2 regions of the Leifsonia sp. A12D58 genome follow, and region 2 is predicted to be linked to the other one. Evidence: predicted binding sites of a transcription regulator. Region 2 holds the regulator's gene; the other holds the start of a gene.
The links. Region 2 encodes LexA, which represses DNA repair genes until DNA is damaged. Its sites were predicted from a motif close to TCGAACANNTGTTCGA; they were not measured.
Positions count from the first base shown of each region.

Region 1: a site for LexA is predicted at 3,372-3,387, ahead of ACMT3I_RS05095 (DUF222 domain-containing protein). Genes of this name have one in related genera too.

Region 1 is NZ_JBLJAT010000001.1:1,040,371-1,050,267, reverse strand. It holds gene ACMT3I_RS05115 (BCCT family transporter) at 1-1,214, opposite strand, end outside; gene ACMT3I_RS05110 (DUF4287 domain-containing protein) at 1,356-1,676, shown strand; gene ACMT3I_RS05105 (DNA alkylation repair protein) at 1,820-2,305, shown strand; gene ACMT3I_RS05100 (hypothetical protein) at 2,388-2,834, opposite strand; gene ACMT3I_RS05095 (DUF222 domain-containing protein) at 3,474-5,066, shown strand; gene ACMT3I_RS05090 (GNAT family N-acetyltransferase) at 5,604-6,107, shown strand; gene hutU (urocanate hydratase) at 6,267-8,000, shown strand; gene ACMT3I_RS05080 (allantoate amidohydrolase) at 7,997-9,232, shown strand; gene ACMT3I_RS05075 (amidohydrolase family protein) at 9,229-9,897, shown strand, end outside.
Region 2 is NZ_JBLJAT010000005.1:31,432-41,328, reverse strand. It holds gene metE (5-methyltetrahydropteroyltriglutamate--homocysteine S-methyltransferase) at 1-2,230, shown strand, start outside; gene lexA (transcriptional repressor LexA) at 2,318-3,037, opposite strand; gene ACMT3I_RS12710 (LysM peptidoglycan-binding domain-containing protein) at 3,426-3,749, shown strand; gene ACMT3I_RS12705 (histidinol-phosphate transaminase) at 3,880-4,968, shown strand; gene hisB (imidazoleglycerol-phosphate dehydratase HisB) at 4,978-5,598, shown strand; gene hisH (imidazole glycerol phosphate synthase subunit HisH) at 5,595-6,227, shown strand; gene priA (bifunctional 1-(5-phosphoribosyl)-5-((5-phosphoribosylamino)methylideneamino)imidazole-4-carboxamide isomerase/phosphoribosylanthranilate isomerase PriA) at 6,282-7,028, shown strand; gene ACMT3I_RS12685 (SseB family protein) at 7,012-7,806, shown strand; gene ACMT3I_RS12680 (ATP-dependent helicase) at 7,860-9,897, shown strand, end outside.

The DNA.
Region 1 (9,897 bases), on a different contig from region 2:
CCGGGCAAGTGGGCGAGCAGGGCGAACAACGATCCTTCAAGGTCGACGTTGCCGTCCGGCAGCAACAGACTTGTACCGCTCAATTCCAGGGCGATAGCCGAGCCGCCGAGCACACTGAACCAGAGGATGCCGATCAGCGTCGGCACCAGGATGACGCCCAATACGAACTGTCGCACCGTGCGCCCGCGCGAGATGCGAGCGATGAAGATTCCCACGAACGGTGCCCAGGAGATCCACCAGCCCCAGTAGAACGATGTCCAGCTGGCCTGCCACTGCTCCCCCGCCGTGCCGGTGAAGGCATTGACGTTGAACGAGAGTCCGATGAAGTTCTGCAGGTAGTCACCGAGCGACTGCACGAACTCACGCAGCAGAAACGTCGTCGGTCCCACGAAAAGTACGTAGATAAGAAACAGGCCAGCCAGGATCAGGTTGGTGTTCGACAGCCACTTCATGCCGCGCGTCACGCCGGAGAGCACCGAGTACAGCACCAGTGCCGTGATCACCACGATGATGACGATCTGCGTTGTCACGTTCGGTTCGGCAATGTTCGCCGCCGAGAGCCCCGCACTGATCTGCAGTACGCCGAGACCCAGCGACGTCGCGACGCCGAAGAGCGTGCCGACGAGGGCGATTACGTCGATAGTGTTGCCCCAGCCGCCCCGAACCCGCTTGCCGAGCAGTGGCTCCAGTGTCCAGCGGATGGAGATAGGTCGGCCGCGGCGGTGGATCGCATAGGCCAGAGCCAGGCCCACGACCACGTAAATCGACCAGGCGTGGATGCCCCAGTGCAGGTAGGTCTGGCTCAGTGCCTGCTCCGCCAGCTGCTCAGGAGTGCCCGTGATGCCCGGCCGCGGGTGGACGAAATGGCTGAGCGGTTCGCTCACGCCGTAGAAGACCAGGCCTATACCCATGCCGGCGGCGAAGAGCAGTGAGAACCAGCTCATCAACGAGAACTCGGGTTTATCGTCATCCTTGCCGAGCTTGATGTCGCCGAACCGACTGAAACCGACCCACAAGCAGAAGACCACGAAGAACGTGGCGATCAGCACGTAATACCAGTTGAACGTGTTGACGATGCCTGCCTGAATCGTGGTGAAGAGTACTTCTGCCGCTTCCGGTGTGACGATGGCGAATGTCGCGAAGATCACCACGATGGATGCCGCCGGCCAGAAAACCCAGCGGCGGACGGGTGAGCGATGCGTGCTCGTGGCCATGGATTCGAGGCTATCCGCAGTGTGGGCAGAGGTCGAGGGCTTGTGCGATTGCGGGCTTCGTTGGAGCATCATTCTGCATGGCCAGACGCCAGCATCGTTCACAGTTCACAGTTCACAGTTCACAGTTCGAGGGAGAAAGACATGTCGTTTCAGGCCTACCTCGACAACATCGAAGAGAAGACCGGACTCACGCCCCGGCAGTTCATCGAGCTGGCGCACGAGCGTGGATACGACGATCCAGCGACGAAGTCCGGTGTGATCGTCGACTGGCTCAACGCTGACTACGATCTGGGCCGCGGTCACGCCATGGCGCTTGTGCACGTGATCAAGAACGGCGCGAAGATCGACGCCAAGCACGTGGGTACTGGCACTGCGCACAGCGATGAGTCCGACACGCTCTGGCTGGATGGGAAGGCGAGTAAGCCTGCTGCACCTTCCGCTGCCCCGACTGCGGCCCACTAAAGAGCCAGCGCCGCAGGGTGGCTGCCGGTCGGCTCGTAGCCTATTTTCCGGCCGGGCGAGCCCGGCATGTCAGCGTGCAGTTTTCTGCTTGTCAGGTGCTTGGCGTTGCATCTGCGCGTGTCCACGGCAGCGACAATAGAGAGGTGAGCGCTGCCGGAGAATTCGTGGATGCCACGCTCCAGAACGAGGGCGACTGGTTTCGAGCCGCCGAGGCGAAATCACGGCTCGAAAGCGAACTCCGCTTCTATGGAGCGTCGGTCGGAGCCATCCGCGGCACGATGAGGGACATGGCGCGCCGCTACCCCGGCCTGACCCACGACGAGATCACGTCGCTGAGTTCTGAGCTCTGGGCTGAACCCGTGTTCGAGCTGCGACTGGCCGCGATCGTCTTGCTGCAGTCGAACGTTCGGCTCCTCCGTAATTCCGATCTGACTCGCCTCGAGGGCTTCCTCCGCGACTCAGGCGTGAGTGCGCTGGCAGATCCGCTCGCCGTCGATGTCATCCGCCCGCTGCTCGTGGGGCTCACCGGAACGGCACGACAGCAAGCGGATGTGATCATCGAGCGCTGGTCGCAGGAGGACAACCTCTCGTTGCGGCGTGCTGCCCAGATCGTGCTGGATGGCGCTTAGTCGGCATCCGGCATCCGCATCCGGCGCGCTGTTGCCGGCTGCCGGATGCCGTAAGCGCGCTGCGCTGATTCGCGGGCGAGCTTCACGATTTAGGTGTTTTGCCGATGCCCAGGTCGATACGAGGCAACCACGACACGATCCCCAGCATGGCGAAAACGAGCGCGAGCTCCGCGACTCCAGCGCCGAAGTAGATGCCCTGCAACCAGCTGAATCCTCGGATGATTGCCGTTTCGGTCAGAATCCAGATGATCATCGCGAACCCGGCGACGGCTGTCCAGAAAAGGCACGACTTTCTGCGTCTCAGTAGCAGCACTGTCGAGAGCGTGTGGGTGCCACCTATGGCAATCAGCAGGATCAGCGCCGGCAGAAAGTACGACGTGAATGGGCCACCGTCCAGCGCCGATTGGGGCATGCCGAGGCCATTGGTGAAAAGCATGGCGATGGCTCCGCCCACGGCCGAAATCGCATTGAATATCACCAGCGCGAGCAGGGTTCTCCACGCGATTCTCGTCAGAATACTCGGTTGCATATCGTGCTCACCTCCAGCGCTTTGTGAACAGTAGCGCGATTGGGCGCTGGCTCGTCTTACGCAGACCTCGCCCTGCTGGAAGCGCCGGCGAGTTCCCGCACGATCATCGGGACGACCGAGCGCGAGCTTGAACGTCAGTGGCGCCCTCTAGCGCCACTACTGTGCAGTCCCAACCAACGTAGGAGGACAGCATGAAAATACTTGTGGCAACCATGCACGCGCAATGCATGCGCGATGATGATTTCTCGCGCCCGGTAAGCGGTGAGCTCGTCTCCGATGGCGGGCCGTGCAGCGGCGTTACGTCATCGAACGTGACCAGTTGGCGTTCGGTACTCGCTGGCTTCAGCAACGACGCCAAAGGGGCGGATGCCGTGAGTTTCTGTCTTTCGGAGGCGGTAGACCTCGCTCAGGTCTTGATTAGCGCTCGGCCTTGCACGGCGGCAGATCCACCAGGGCGAATCGACGGGTGCTATCGGCCGCCGTCGCTCCTCCACAAGGGGCCTGACTCTCGAAGTTTCCACAGAATGCGAGCCTCCTTCGAACATACCTACGAAACTGGAATGATTGTGTTATGACCTTCTCCACCGCAACTCCGGCCTCGCCGCCCAATGGGGCGACCGAGCGTGACGCGATGACACCATGACTCTCCTGAGTGAAAAACCATCCGCACATTCGACGGCTCTTCCGCTTGTCGTGGCGCTGAAGCAGGCCAGGTCACTGGTCGCTGCCGCGCTGGCCGACTCGTCTTTGCCGCTGCTGGCTGATGATGATGCGCTTGCCGTGCTGGCCGAGGCAGAGGCCCTCGGCCACATGACGGATGCCGCCAGGGTTGCCGCCGCGACCGATGTTGAGCGGCGTTCTGCGAGGTGGCTCGGCAAGGATTCTCTGGCACGCAAGCGCGGATGTCGCAATGGCCGCGATCTCATCGTCGAAGTGACCCGCATCTCGGGCCGCGAGGTGGCTCGCCGGTTGAAGCTGGGCGTTCAGGTGCTGCCCCGATATGAGCTGACGCAGGTCTTGCCGCCGCTCTTTCCGCTTGTGGCGGATGCCTTTTTCGCGGGTGAGTTGGGCGTGGATGCAGCGGAGGCCATCGTGACAGGGCTGGGCGAGATTCGATCCCGGGTCGACCCTGACCTGCTTGACGTCGCGGAGGATGCGCTCGTCGCCGCGGCAACCGGGATGGTCACCGAGACGACAGCCGGTATGCCGAATGCAGGGTTTGCGTTCGATGCGGATTCGATCCGTGGGCAGGTGGCTGTGTGGGTGGCTCGGCTCGATCCCGACGGTGCGGCGCCGAATGATGATATTTATGAGGCGCGCAGCCACTTCAGTTTCGGGAGCTTGCGCAATGGCCTCTATTCACTGCATGGCGGTGTCACGCCGGAGATGCGCGGCATCATCGATGGCGTCACGAACCCCTTTCTGGCCGCGCACGCCCCGCTGCCGGGAAACGGTGGCCTGCTCCCAGACGCACATCTGGCCGATCCCGGCCACCCCGTCGATCCCGACGACCTGGCGGATCCCGACGACCTGACCGGCAGGAGTCCGGCGTTCCCCTCGCTCTCCGAGCAAGCAGCTGAAGCCGAACAACAGGCCCGCATCGACTCCGGTGAACTTCCAGAGGCCCCCATTCCATTCGATGGCCGCACTGCAGCGGAGAAACGCGCCGATGTACTCCGCGGCCTGTACGACGCGGCAGCTCGCGACCCGCACGCTCCCACGATCGGCGGGTCCGCCCCGACGGTCATGGAGCACGTCAACGCTCGCGACCTCGCCGATGAGAATGGTGTCGGCTGGATCGACGGCGTCGAAGCCCCGGTCTCGCTGCGCACCGTGCAGCGGATGATCTGCGCCGGCGGTTACCAAAAGATCGTTTTTAGCGACAATAACGAAGTGCTCTACCTCGGCCGAGTTGAGCGGATCTTCAACCGACAGCAGCGTCGAGCGATGGCCGCCCGCGACGGCGGCTGTGCGATCCCAGGCTGTGACACTCCACCGGCCTGGACCGAAGCCCACCACGTCATCCCCTGGCAATCCAACGGAAAAACCGACATCAATAATGGAGTGCTCCTCTGTTGGTACCACCATCACAGCCTCGAGACCTCCGGCTGGCAGATCCGAATGGTGAAGGGCGCGCCTCAGATCAAGGCACCGCCCTGGCTCGATCCTGAACAACTCTGGCGACCCGGCGGCCAGCACCGTGCAACTCAGCACACCCTCACCGGGCTGTGAGCCGGCCGGGCGAGTTGGCCCAGCGCCCAGCACGTCTCGCTCACCATGCCCAGCACGTCTCGATCACAGGGGGAGCGCGAAACGTCCCGGTGCTTCGGCGAGCGCCACACTCTAGTTAGCCAGCTCAGCGAAGACACGCGGGAGCCAGCACCACGAAGAACTCACAGCACTGCAAACACCAGCAGCAAGGGAAGCACCGGATGCACCGGCAGAACCCACGTGATCACGAACACCGACGACGGAGATCGATAACGATGGATGCGACACCGGGCATCACTATCCTCGGCGCAATATATCCCCTCTCACGTAACTCCTCCAGAATTCAGGTCAGGCGCGAGTAGCTCTGTACCGTGTCATGAGTATCGGCGTCTCCCGTGTGGCGAAGGCAGACGCATCCGGAAACAACGCCCGTACCTGAGCCTTGGGCAGGTGCAGCAGTACTCCCCCATTGGCGGTGAAGCGACCCGTGGCTGTTTTACCCCAGCAGGTGCTAACCGCCGTGACGTACCGCCTCCGCTGGTTAGATATCGTGGCCATATGACGCATCCCCTACCCACGGCTCGGCTGCAGTTCCGAGAGATGGCCCACTCCGATCTGGACGATATGGCCGCACTGCTGGGCGACCCCGACGTCATGCGTTTCTATCCAGCGCCCAAGTCGCGCGACGAAGCTGCCGCCTGGATCCAGTGGAACCAAGCGAACTATGCCGCACACGGCTATGGCCTCTGGGTGATCGAGACACTCGATGGTGGATTTGTCGGCGATTGCGGCCTTACCTGGCAGGACGTCAACGGCTCACCCATGCTTGAGGTCGGGTATCACGTTCGCGCTGAACTACAGGGCTACGGATATGCGACAGAAGCAGCTACGGCCTGCCGCGACTTCGCACGCGGACACGTCGACGCTACTGACCTCGTGGCCATCATCCATCCTGACAACCGGGCCTCTGAGCGCGTCGATGAAAAGATCGGGATGCAGCGGGTCACTGACGACCGTGGTGGCAACATCCCCGTCCGTACTGTCCTGGGCATGCAGCTCTAAGCAGCCAGCGGCCAGCGGCCAGTTACTAGGAACCGGCAACCAGCAACCAGCAACTAGCAGCCAGCTCTCGCCGCCCCGTTCTGGCGACTGTCTGACATACCAGACACAACCCGCCCCACACACGGTGCTTCGGCGAGCGCGCTCAGCTTCAATGAACCCATGGCCATTCAGCAGCAGGAACCTCAGCAGACGCCGGAGCCGCAGGCAGCACAGCAGACGTCATCCCCTGTCTCCGCCCCCTCCATAGCTCGCCCTGTACGCGCAGCCCGGGGTAACACTCTCACCGCTAAGAGCTGGCAGACCGAGGCTGCCATCCGCATGCTGATGAACAATCTCGACCCTGAGGTCGCTGAGCGTCCGGACGATCTGGTGGTCTACGGCGGTACGGGCAAAGCTGCCCGCAGCTGGGAGGCATTCGACGCCATCGTGCGCACCCTCACCACCCTGGAAGCGGATGAGACCCTCCTCGTCCAGTCGGGCAAGCCCGTCGGTGTCTTCCGTACCCACGAATGGTCACCCCGCGTGCTCATCGCCAACTCCAACCTGGTGGGCGATTGGGCGACCTGGCCTGAGTTCCGCAAGCTCGAAGCCGCCGGTCTCACCATGTACGGACAGATGACAGCCGGCTCCTGGATCTACATCGGTACCCAGGGCATCCTGCAGGGTACATACGAGACATTCGCCGCCGTCGCCGACAAGCGCTTCGGCGGCACCCTCGCCGGTACTCTCACCCTCACCGGTGGTGCAGGCGGCATGGGCGGCGCCCAGCCCCTGGCCGTGACAATGAACGGCGGCGCAGTACTCATCGTGGATGTCGATCCCGCACGTCTTGCCCGTCGCGTTGACCACGGCTACCTCGACGAGATGACTGACGACCTCGATGACGCTCTCTCCCGTGTGCTGACGGCCAAGGCAGAAGGGCGGGCTCTCTCCGTCGGTGTTGTCGGCAATGCGGCGACAGTGTTCCCCGAGCTCCTACGCCGTGGGGTACCCATCGACATCGTGACCGATCAGACATCCGCTCACGATCCGCTCAACTACCTCCCCGAGGGTGTCAGCGTTGAGGAGTGGCACACCCTGGCTGCGGCAGACCCCGAGGGCTTCACCCTGCGAGCGCGCGCGGCCATGGCGAAGCAGGTGCAGGCGATGGTGGAATTTCAGGATGCCGGCGCCGAGGTGTTCGACTATGGCAACTCCATCAGGGCTGAAGCGCGTCTGGGGGGCTATGACCGCGCATTCGACTTCCCTGGCTTCGTCCCGGCCTACATCCGCCCCCTGTTCGCCGAGGGTAAGGGCCCGTTCCGCTGGGCCGCCCTCTCTGGTGACCCAGCAGACATCGCAGCAACCGATAAGGCGATCCTCGAGCTGTTCCCCGACGACGCACACCTACACCGCTGGATCACCGCTGCCCAGGAGAAGGTGCACTTCGAGGGCCTGCCCGCACGTATCTGCTGGCTGGGCTACAAGGAGCGACACCTGGCCGGCCTGAAGTTCAACGAGATGGTGGCATCCGGTGAGCTGTCTGCCCCTGTCGTCATCGGACGCGACCACCTCGACTCGGGTTCTGTCGCCTCTCCATACCGGGAGACAGAGGGTATGGCAGACGGATCGGACGCCATCGCCGACTGGCCGCTGCTCAATGCCCTGCTCAACACGGCTTCCGGAGCCACCTGGGTTTCCATCCACCACGGTGGTGGTGTGGGCATCGGTCGGTCCATCCACGCCGGGCAGGTACTTGTCGCCGACGGGACAGATCTCGCGGCGCAGAAGATCGAGCGCGTGCTGGTGAATGATCCGGGTACCGGCGTGATGCGCCACGTGGATGCCGGCTACGAGCGCGCCACGGAGGTGGCCCAGGAGCGTGGCCTGCGTATCCCCATGACCGAGTCATGACCCTCACCGAAGTGGCACACGGTACCCTCGCTGGTCTCGCCGAGATCAATGGCACTGGCCGTGATGCCTCCCGCGGTGGCTACTCCCGCCACATCTGGCAACCGGCAGAGCTCGAACTGCGCGAGTGGTTCATCGAACGCGCAGTCAGACTCGGCCTGGACGTCGAAACCGACCGCAACGGCAATATCTGGGCCTGGTGGGGTGCGCCCGGTAGCAACGCTGTCGTGACCGGCAGCCATCTCGACTCGGTACCCGGCGGCGGCGCATATGACGGCCCCCTGGGCGTGATCAGCGCCCTGGATGCCATTGCCCGCCTCCAGTCCACCGGATTCACTCCCCGCAGGCCCTGCGCCATCCTCGTGTTCGCCGAAGAGGAGGGTTCACGCTTCGGGGTGGCCTGCCTCGGGTCACGCCTGCTCACAGGGGCCATCTCACCCGAGCGGGCGCGAGGGCTGACCGACGGTGATGGCATCCGCTTCGATGCCGCTGCGGCCGGCGCCGGACTCGACCCGGCTCACATCGGCCGCGATTCCGAGGCTCTCGAGCGCATCGGGCTGTTCATCGAGCTGCACGTCGAGCAGGGACGTGGTCTCATCGACCTGGGCGAACCGGTGGCCGTCGCGTCGTCGATCCTGGCCCATGGCCGTTGGCAGCTGCGCTTCACCGGGGAGGGTAACCACGCCGGGGCAACGCCGATGGACGGCCGACGCGACCCGATGATCGCCGCGGCCCGGGCAACAGTGGCGATCAGGGACGCCGCACGGGCACGCGAGGGCAGTTACGCGCAGGGCAGTCGGGCGACCGTCGGTCGGATCGATGCCATCCCCGGCGGCACCAACGTCATCGCCAGCACGGTGACCGCCACCCTCGATGTGCGGGCAGAGACCGACGAAGAGACCCGTGCCCTGGTGTCCGATATAGAAGCGCTCGCCGCGGATGCCGCCACAAAAGAGAACTGCGCCGTTCTGGTGACCGAAGAGTCCTGGAGCAGCGTCGTCCACCTCGACCCTGAACTGCGCAGCCAGGTCGCCAGCACGTTGGGAGGCATTCCCACCCTGTCGACAGGAGCCGGACACGATGCAGGGGTACTGGCATCCGTCGTACCGTCGGCGATGTTGTTCGTACGGAACCCCACCGGCATCTCGCACTCGCCAGACGAATTCGCCGAACTCGACGATTGCCTAGCCGGCGTGACCGCACTCGAATCTGTCCTCAGGGAGCTACTGCAATGATCTACTGGTGCGAGAGCGCGCTCATCGGGGGTGTAGCCACGCAGGCTGTGCGTATCCACGCCGACTCCGCTGGCCAGATCACCCGGATCGAAGCGGATGTCGCAGCGCACGCCGGCGACGTCCGCCTCGGCACTGTGCTTCCCGGTATGGCCAATGCGCACTCGCATGCCTTTCACCGGGCACTGCGTGGCCGAACTCATGCCAATGGCGGCACATTCTGGGTGTGGCGCGAGACAATGTATGCCGCAGCGGCCGCTCTCGACCCCGCCAGCTACTACGACCTGGCCAAGGCGGTGTTCGCCGAGATGGTGACCGCGGGCTGGACGGCCGTCGGTGAGTTCCACTACGTGCACCATTCACCGGATGGCACGCCATACGGCTCGCAGCACGGACTGGCCGGACAGTCGGGGCTGCCCGAGCTTCCCGGGCCGCCCGACTCCCGAGAGCACGCCATGGAGTTGGCGCTGGTGTCCGCAGCACGGGAGGTGGGCATCCGTCTGACGCTGCTCGACACCAGCTACCTGCGTGGCGGCATCGGTGCGGAGCTCTCGGCCGACCAACGGCGATTCGGTGACGGCTCAGCGAATGGCTGGCTCAAGCGCTGGCACAGCCTGAACCAGCTGCTGGGTGCCGATGGCACGGGCGTTGCCACCACTGCAGGAATA
Region 2 (9,897 bases):
CATCGATGAAACCGAACTCGAAGCCATCGCTGCCGAGCTTCGGACAACAACTCGTGCGCGGCTTGTCGAACTCGGCCTCGGAGCGACCGACTCGGCGATCCCCGAGTCGTTCTCCTACTACGACCATGTGCTGGATGCCGCGGTCACCGTGGGAGCGGTGCCCAGACGCTTCGCTTCGCTGGTCGACGCCGACGGCCGGATTGACCTCGCCGGCTACTTCACGCTGGCCCGTGGCGAAGGTGACAACCTGCCGCTCGAGATGACCAAGTGGTTCGACTCGAACTACCACTACCTGGTGCCGGAGATCGGCCCTGAGACGAGCTTCTCGCTCGCCAGCGACCGCATCGTGCGCCAGTTTGCTGAGGCCAAGGCTGCGGGCTACGTGACCAGGCCCGTCATTGTCGGCCCCGTCACGTTGTTGGCGCTCAGCAAGCCGAGCGACGAGGCACCCACAGGTTTTGTGCCGCTGTCACGTCTCGACGACCTCATCCCGGTCTACGCCGCACTGCTTGCGCGCCTGGCCGAGGCCGGCGCCGAGTGGGTGCAGCTCGATGAGCCGGCCCTCGTCAGCGAGAGCATCGAGGTGCCTCGCGCTGAACTCTTGGGCGCAGCCCGCTTCGCCTACTCGACGCTTGGCAGGCTCGAGCAGCGTCCGGCTCTCTTCGTCGCAGCGCCGTACGGCAGCCTTGACGACGCACTACCCGTGCTGGCCGAGTCACCCATCGAGGCCATCGGCCTCGACCTGGTGCGCGGTCAGACTCCGGATGCCGTCGCCGCCCTTGCGGACAAGACGCTGGTCGCCGGCGTGATCGATGGGCACAACATCTGGCGCGGCGACCTTGCTGCGGCGTTTGCGACGGCATCCGCTCTTGCAACGCTCAGCCCGCGCATCGCCGTCTCGACCTCGACGTCGCTGCTGCACGTTCCGCACGATGTGCTCGACGAGTCGTCACTCGGCGACGATCTCAGCAGCTGGCTTGCCTTCGCCGACCAGAAGGTCGCCCAGGTCGCGACGCTTGCCCGTGGGCTCGTCGATGGGCAGAGCGCGATCCAGGATGAGCTGGATGCTGCATCCGCTGCCCTCGCCGCCAGACTGGCCGCACCGGGCGTGCGCGACGGTGAAGTACGCGCTCGTGCAGCTGATCTGACCGAGGCTGACTTCAACCGCGGTGACTACGCTGCCAGAGTTGCTGCGCAGGACGAAGCATTTGACTTGCCGTTCCTGCCGACGACGACGATCGGCTCATTCCCTCAGACCGGCGAGATTCGGCGCGCTCGTGCCCAGCTCAATAAGGGTGAGCTGACCACGGATGAGTACGCCGCGCTGATGCGCGCCGAGATCCGTCGCGTGGTCGAGCTGCAGGAAGAGATCGGACTCGACGTGCTGGTTCACGGCGAACCGGAGCGCAATGACATGGTGCAGTATTTCGCCGAAAACCTCGACGGGTTCGCCGTTACCGAAAATGGCTGGGTGCAGTCGTACGGTAGCCGGTGCACGCGCCCGTCGATCCTGTGGGGAGACGTCTCGCGTCCGAAGCCGATCACCGTTGATTGGTCGGTCTACACCCAGAGCCTGACCGAGAAGCCGGTCAAGGGCATGCTTACCGGCCCTGTGACGATTTTGGCCTGGTCGTTCGTACGCGACGACCAGCCGCTCGGCGAGACTGCGCGTCAGGTGGCGCTCGCCCTCCGTGACGAGATCGGAGATCTGGAGGCCGCGGGCATCGGTATCGTGCAGGTCGATGAGCCGGCGCTGCGCGAGCTGCTCCCGCTCAAGAAGAAGGATCAGGCTGCCTACCTTGACTGGTCGGTAGGATCCTTCAAGCTGGCAACTGCCGGTGTGGCCGAGGTCACCCAGATCCACACACACCTGTGCTATTCAGAGTTCGGCGTCGTCATCGACGCGATCCGCAACCTGGATGCCGATGTCACGAGCATCGAAGCGGCCCGGTCTCGGATGGAGGTCGTCAGCGACATCAGCTCAAGCGGCTTCGACCACGGAATCGGCCCTGGTGTGTACGACATCCACTCTCCGCGGGTGCCGAGCGTCACCGAGGTCACCGAGCTGATCGAACGCGCGTTGGAGTCGATCCCGGGACGTCAGGTTTGGATCAACCCCGACTGCGGGCTGAAAACTCGCGGCTATGACGAGACTGTCGAGTCGCTGCGGAACATCCTCACGGCGACTCGCGCGGTGCGCGCGAAGTCTGAGGTGTCGGTCCCCGCATAGCGCATCTGGACACAACGAAAGAGCTGCGGGCCCGGCTGGTATTCCAGTCGGGCCCGCAGCTCTTTTCGTGGTGCGGGAGGTGCGGGATCAGACCGAACGCAGTACCGCGACGACCTTGCCGAGGATCTCGGCGTAGTCGCCCAGAATCGGTTCGAAGTTGCTATTGCGGGGGAGTAGCCAGGTGTGGCCATCGCGCTGCCTGAACACCTTGACGGTTGCCTCGCTGTCGAGCATCGCTGCCACAATCTCGCCGTTCTCTGCGGTCTTCTGCTGGCGCACGACAACCCAGTCGCCGTCGCAGATCGCAGCATCGATCATGGATTCGCCCACGACCTTCAGCATGAAGAGGTCGCCCTTGCCCACGAGCTGGCGGGGGAGCGGAAAGATCTCGTCGATCTGCTGGTCGGCAGTGATCGGGATGCCGGCAGCGATACGGCCGACCAGCGGGACCATCGCTGCGTCGCCGATCTGGGCATTGGAGAAGCCCTCTTGCTCGCTGGCAGAAGAGTCTTCGGTCGTCTGCGGGAGCTCGATGAGGATTTCGAGCGCACGGGGACGGTTGGGGTCACGACGCAGATAACCGCTCAGTTCGAGTTGGTTGAGCTGGTGGGTGACGCTCGACAGGGACGCGAGTCCGACGGCATCACCGATCTCGCGCATGCTCGGCGGGTAGCCGCGCTGGGCAACCGAACGCTGGATGAAGTCGAGAATCGAGAGCTGCTTCTCGCTCAGGCTCTTGCGTCGCCGCGTGCCGCCGGCCACTGCCTTCTCGTTCTTGCTGCGTGGACCGCTGGTCTCTTGCGTCACTTTCCTCGCCCCTTATGCCTGTCTTGCGCAGTGCGAATGGCACGTCCGCTGCAATGTCAGTGGTGTCTGATTGAGTTCAACCGAACAATCGAAACTGTATCCGGCACACCCCCTATCGGCAAACGTTTGTTCGAGTGTGTCGCACATTTCTTTTCGGTAACAACCGCAAACATGCTTGATTGTTCGAATAATCGAATATATATTCGGAACATAGATTCGCATCTGGCTCTCCCGGCCGAGAGCCAGATGCGTCCTTACCTGGAGGTTCGACATGAGCGCAGTAATTTGCATCAGAACACGTTCGACGGTGTCACCGTTCGCCGCGGCACCCGCACCAATGGCATTCGTACAAACGGCTAGTGACTCGGCAGAGTCACCAGAGTTCGCAGTGCGGGTTGCATCAACCCGGCTGCGCCTGACCCGACGTGGTCGCATCGTATTCACCACTCTGGCTGCAGCACCGCTCATTGTGATGGCATTGGTCCTTGCGGTGAATGGTGGCGTTGCTTCGGCATCAAATGCTGCGGCCTCAGGCGCTGCCGCGTTCGACTACGTCACCATCTCCGCAGGAGAATCCCTCTGGGACGTTGCTGAAACGTTCGCTCCGTCGTCAGATCCACGCGATGTCATCGCCGATATCGTGAGCCTCAACCAGCTGGCATCAGCAGACGTGGAGCCGGGGCAGCGTCTGGCCCTGCCACTGTCGAACTAAGCAGCCTGGCCGCATCTCCCTATTCGATAGGGAGCCTCGAAGGGGATCTCCGGCGCTGCGTCGGTTGCTCCCATCCGGCTCGCAGCCACACTACGTAGTGCGCCCAGCTGCCGGCGGTAAAGTTGTTCGAGTGACCAGCCTTGATGACCTCCCACTCCGTCCTGACCTGAGAGGTCAGACTCCGTATGGCGCTCCGCAGAAGATCGTCCCCGTTGCGCTCAACGTCAATGAGAACACGCACCCCATCCCCGAGGCTGTTGCGCACGACATCGTCGCGGCGCTGGCCCAGGCGATCCTCACTGTCAATCGCTATCCCGATCGCGAGTTCACCGAGCTACGCGAGGGACTCGCTCGCTATCTCGGGCACGGTCTGACCGCCGACAACATCTGGGCGGCCAACGGATCGAACGAGGTGCTCCAGCAGGTGCTGCAGGCTTTCGGAGGGCCGGGGCGCACTGTACTTGGCTTCACCCCCACCTACTCCATGTATCCCATCCTCGCTGCAGGCACCGGAACCGAGTGGATCCCAGGGCAGCGCGACGCCGACTACGAGCTCTCCCCGCAGACGGCGGCCGAGTGGGTGCAGCGGACGAACCCCGATCTGGTCTTCCTGTGCGCACCGAACAACCCGACGGGCACGCCGCTCCCACTCGACACGATCGAGGCCGTCTACAACGCCAGCACCGGCATCGTCGTCGTTGACGAGGCATACGCCGAATTCGCTCCAGTCGGAGCGCCGAGCGCGCTCAGCCTGCTGCCCGGGCGTCCGCGCCTTCTCGTGTCCCGCACGATGAGCAAGGCATTCGCCTTCGCCGGAGCCCGAGTCGGGTACCTTGCCGCAGACCCTGCAGTCACCGATGCCCTGCGCCTTGTGCGCCTGCCGTACCACCTGTCTGCGCTCACTCAGGCTGCCGCCAATGCAGCCCTCGCTCACTCTGCCGAGATGCTGGCAATGGTTGACGAGATCAGAGGCCAGCGCGATCGACTTGTCGCTGAGCTGACCATGCTCGGCTACACGCCGTACCGGAGCTGGAGCAACTTCGTACTGTTCGGTGGAGTTACCGACCCACACTCAACGTTCAATGCGCTCCTGGAGGAGGGCATCCTGATTCGCGACGTCGGAATCCCCAACCACCTCCGGGTAACGGCGGGCACTGAAGCCGAGACAACCGCGTTTCTTGAGGCCATTGCGCGCCTTGACACGCCCGAAGCCCAATAAACTAGAGGTATGAGCTCACTCCCAGTCGCCTCGCACCGTACTGCCACCCTGCAGCGGAAGACCAGCGAGTCCAGCATCGCTCTTTCGATCGACCTCGACGGAACCGGTGTCAGTGATATCAACACCTCGGTGCCGTTCTACAATCACCTGCTCACTGCATTCGCGAAGCACTCGCTGACCGACCTCACCGTCACTGCGACAGGCGACACCGACATCGATGTGCACCACACCGTTGAAGACATCGGCATTGTGCTCGGTCAGGCAATCAAGCAGGCTCTCGGCGACAAGTCAGGGATCTCTCGTTACGGTGATGCCCTGGTTCCCTTGGACGAGGCACTCGTGCAGGCTGTCGTCGACATTTCGGGACGCCCATACCTCGTGCACGCCGGCGAGCCCTCTGGTTTCGAATTCCACCTCATCGGTGGCCACTTCACCGGGTCCATGGTGCGTCATGTCTTTGAGGCCATCACGTACAACGCCGGCCTGACGGTGCACGTCAACGTGCTGGGCGGGCGTGATCCGCACCACATCGCCGAAGCCGAGTTCAAGGCATTCGCGCGCGCGTTCCGCGAGGCAAAAGCACGTGACCCACTCGTCGTCGGCATCCCGTCGACCAAGGGAGCACTGTGACCAACGTTGTCGTCTTTGACTACGGAACAGGCAATGTCCACTCCGCCGTCAAAGCTCTTGAGCTGGCCGGCGCGGATGTCACGCTGACGTCGAACCGCAAACTGGCGCTCGAGGCCGACGGTCTGCTGGTACCCGGTGTCGGTGCGTTCAGCGCAGTTGTCGATGCGCTGAAGGCTGCGGGCGGCGACGAGATCATCGACAGGCGTCTCTCAGGTGGTCGCCCGGTGCTAGGAATTTGTGTCGGCATGCAGGTCATGTTCGAACACGGCGTCGAGCGTGGCATCGACTCCGAGGGGCTCGGCGAATGGCCGGGCACCGTGACCGAATTGAATGCCCCTGTGCTCCCGCACATCGGCTGGAACACCGTTCAGTCCGACCCGGACTCGATTCTCTTCAAGGGAATCGCCGACGAACGCTTCTACTTCGTGCACTCATATGCGGCCCAGGAATGGACCCTCGATGTGATGCCGCCATTCCCCATTCCACGTTTGACCTGGGCCGATCACGGCGGGCAGTTCCTGGCTGCCGTTGAAAACGGGCCGCTGACAGCGACCCAGTTCCACCCAGAGAAGTCCGGCGAGGCCGGCATCCGTTTGCTCTCAAACTGGCTCGGTTCGCTGCGCGAGTAGTATCGAGTGTTCGTCTGCCGTACGCGTGTCGGCACCCCAGATCAAGGAAATTCAATGAGTGAGTTCAACAAAACCCCTCGTCTCGTCTTGCTTCCCGCTATCGATGTCGCCGGCGGCAAGGCCGTTCGACTGACCCAGGGTGAAGCCGGCACCGAGACCAACTATGGCGACCCCGTCGACGCAGCGGCCGACTGGGCAGCCCAGGGTGCCGAGTGGATTCACCTGGTCGATCTCGATGCAGCCTTCGGTCGTGGCAGCAACACGGCGATCCTCAAGAAGGTCATCAAACAGGTTCGCGGTGTCAACGTTGAACTGTCAGGTGGCATCCGCGACGATGCATCGCTCGAAGCTGCACTGAGCACCGGCGTCAAGCGCATCAACCTCGGAACCGCAGCACTCGAAAATCCGGAGTGGGCAGCAAATGTCATCGCTCAGTACGGTGAAGCCATCGCCGTAGGGCTCGACGTGCGTGGCACGACTTTGGCGGCCCGCGGCTGGACCAAAGAAGGCGGCGACATCTGGCACGTCATGGACCGCCTCGAAGATGCCGGATGCGCGCGCTACGTCGTCACCGACGTGACCAAGGATGGCACGCTGCAGGGGCCCAACATCGAGCTGCTCCGCCAGGTGATGGACCGCACTCACCGCCCGGTCATTGCATCGGGTGGAATCTCAAGCCTTGATGACCTGGTCGCACTGCGCGAACTGGTACCTCAGGGACTCGAAGGTGCCATCGTGGGAAAGGCCCTCTACGCCGGTGCCTTCACGCTTGCCGAGGCGCTGGATGTCTCCGGCTCGTAATCTCGGGTCGACAGGCGCTTCGGACGGTCCGGCCGACTCGGCCGGACAGCCGTGGGCCGGTCGCGAGTTCCAAACGAATACTCACGCCGACGACGACGGCAGCGCTCCGGCGCAGCTGATTGCTGCAGTCATGGCGTTCCGCAGCCGCGAGGCTGGCGAGGAGAGCGTCATCGACGCGATCCGGGGGGCTCGCCTCTTGATCCCGTTGATTGCCGAACTCGGCGAAGCGGGTGTCGGTGAACACGGTCACGTGATCGATAAGACCCAGGAGCTCTCGATCATCACCGTCGCTGGGCCTGACGGGCGGAATGTGCTCCCGGTCTTCTCCTCCGCGACCGCGATGGCCATCTGGAATCCCACGGCACGCCCCGTGCCCTCCGATGGCGTGCGGGTCGCCCTCGCCGCGGCACAGGAAAAGACCGATGTCGTCGTTCTTGACCCGACGACCGAAACCGAGTTCGTGCTCCGGCGCCCGGCCCTGTGGGCGATTGCGCAATCCAAGCCATGGACACCGAGCTACGCGAGCGCCACCATCGCCAGCGCATTCCGCGAGTCCATCGCGTCAGAGCTAGCCGTGATCAACGTCGAGCTCGTTGCGGGTGACCCGGACGCCCGGCTTGCTGGGCCTGAGCTCATCGTGCGGCTCGAACTTGTACAAGGCCTCACCCAGCAAGAACTTGATGCGGTGCTCGCACGCCTGGCAAACCGCTGGGCCGCTAACGATGCCATTGCAACGGGAGTCGACTCGTTGACGGTGCAGCTCGTCGCCTCGGTGTAGCCGGCCCGAGCAACCCTCTGGCGAATGTCGGTGGTGTCGTTCAGGATGGTCTTATGCACCCGATCACCGGACGATTCTCGGCAGCAACGCTTGCATGGTTCGGCGAGGCGTTCGATGCTCCGACCGAGGTGCAGCTGGGTGCCTGGGACGCCATCTCCCGGGGAGCACACGCTTTGGTGGTGGCGCCGACGGGTTCGGGCAAGACTCTCGCCGCTTTCCTATGGGCAATCGACAAGCTGGCGGCCGGTGGCGGCACGAGCGCTGCTGAACGCTTCGCCACTCCGGGTACGCGCGTTCTCTACATCTCGCCGCTCAAGGCGCTGGGCGTCGACGTCGAACGCAACCTGCGCGCCCCGCTCGTTGGCATCGGGCAAGCGGCGCGACGGATGGGCGAAGAACCTCCGCATGTGAGCGTCGGAGTGCGATCGGGAGATACTCCAAGTAATGTCCGGCGAACATTGCTCAAAAACCCGCCAGACATCCTGATCACTACTCCAGAGTCGCTGTTCCTGATGCTCACCTCAGCCGCACGAGACACCTTGCGTACCGTCGACACGGTGATCATCGACGAGATCCATGCGGTGGCCGCGACCAAGCGTGGCGCGCACCTGGCTCTCTCCCTGGAACGGCTCGATGCCCTGCTCGACAAGCCGGCGCAGCGCATCGGTCTCTCGGCGACGGTGCGTCCGCCGAGGGAGGTCGCCCGGTTCCTGTGTGCACGTGCGCCCGTTGAGATCGTGGCTCCGGCCAGCGGCAAACGCTTCGATCTCTCGGTCGTCGTGCCCGTCGACGACATGAGCCAGATCCAGCCACCGGCCGAGCGAGAGGGCAGCGCTGCGGCTTCGGCACCGCAAGCCGGATCAATCTGGCCGCACGTCGAAGAGTCCATCGTCGACCAAATCCTCACCCACTCCTCAGCGATAGTTTTCGCCAACTCGCGCCGCCTCGCCGAGCGGCTCACCGCCCGCTTCAACGAGATCTACGCCGAACGGCAGGCACTGGAGCTGGAGTTGGTGAGCGTCGGAGCCCCTGTCGGCGATGAAATACCCGCGTCCAGCCAACCAGGGCAAGGCGAATCGGTGCGCCCGCCGGTCGAACTGATGGGCGCTAGCGGCCAGAGTTTCGGCGCAGAACCGCTTCTCGCGCGCGCACACCACGGTTCGGTCAGCAAAGAACAACGGGCGCAGATCGAAGACGACCTCAAATCGGGAATCCTCCGCTGCGTCGTTGCCACCTCAAGCCTCGAGCTCGGGATCGACATGGGCGCCGTTGACCTGGTCGTCCAGGTCGAGTCGCCACCGTCAGTGGCTAGCGGCCTGCAGCGGGTCGGCCGGGCCGGACACCAGGTGGGAGAGATCTCGCGCGGCATCATTTACCCGAAGCACCGAGCAGACCTCATCCACTCCGCCGTCGCGGCCGAACGGATGACCGCCGGCCTGATCGAATCGATCCAGGTGCCTGCCAATCCGCTCGACATCCTCGCCCAGCAGACTGTCGCCGCCTGTGCGCTTGAGCCGATCGACGTCGAAGACTGGTTCACCATCGTGCGACACAGCGCACCGTTCGAGACGCTGCCGCGGTCGGCCTATGAAGCGACACTCGACCTGCTTGCCGGGCGGTATCCATCAGATCAGTTCGCCGAGCTTCGCCCGAGAATCATCTGGGACCGCGACGCCGGCACGCTTACCGGGCGCCCAGGAGCACAACGCCTGGCCGTCACGAGTGGCGGCACGATCCCCGATCGCGGCCTGTTCGGGGTTTTCATGGTCGGTGCCAGCGATGAGGCGACGGGGCCAGGCAGGCGGGTGGGCGAACTCGACGAAGAGATGGTCTACGAATCGCGGGTCGGCGATGTCTTCGCCCTTGGCACGACGAGCTGGCGCATCCAAGAAATTACCCACGACCGGGTGCAGGTGGTGCCTGCCTTCGGCCAGCCGGGGCGACTTCCGTTCTGGAAGGGCGATGGGCTGGGTCGTCCCGTTGAGCTTGGGAGGGCAATCGGTGCTTACCTGCGTGAAGTCGCGTCGATGCCGGCCGCAGAAGCGCGGGAGCGATGTGCGGAGGGTGGGCTCGACGACCGGGCAATCAACA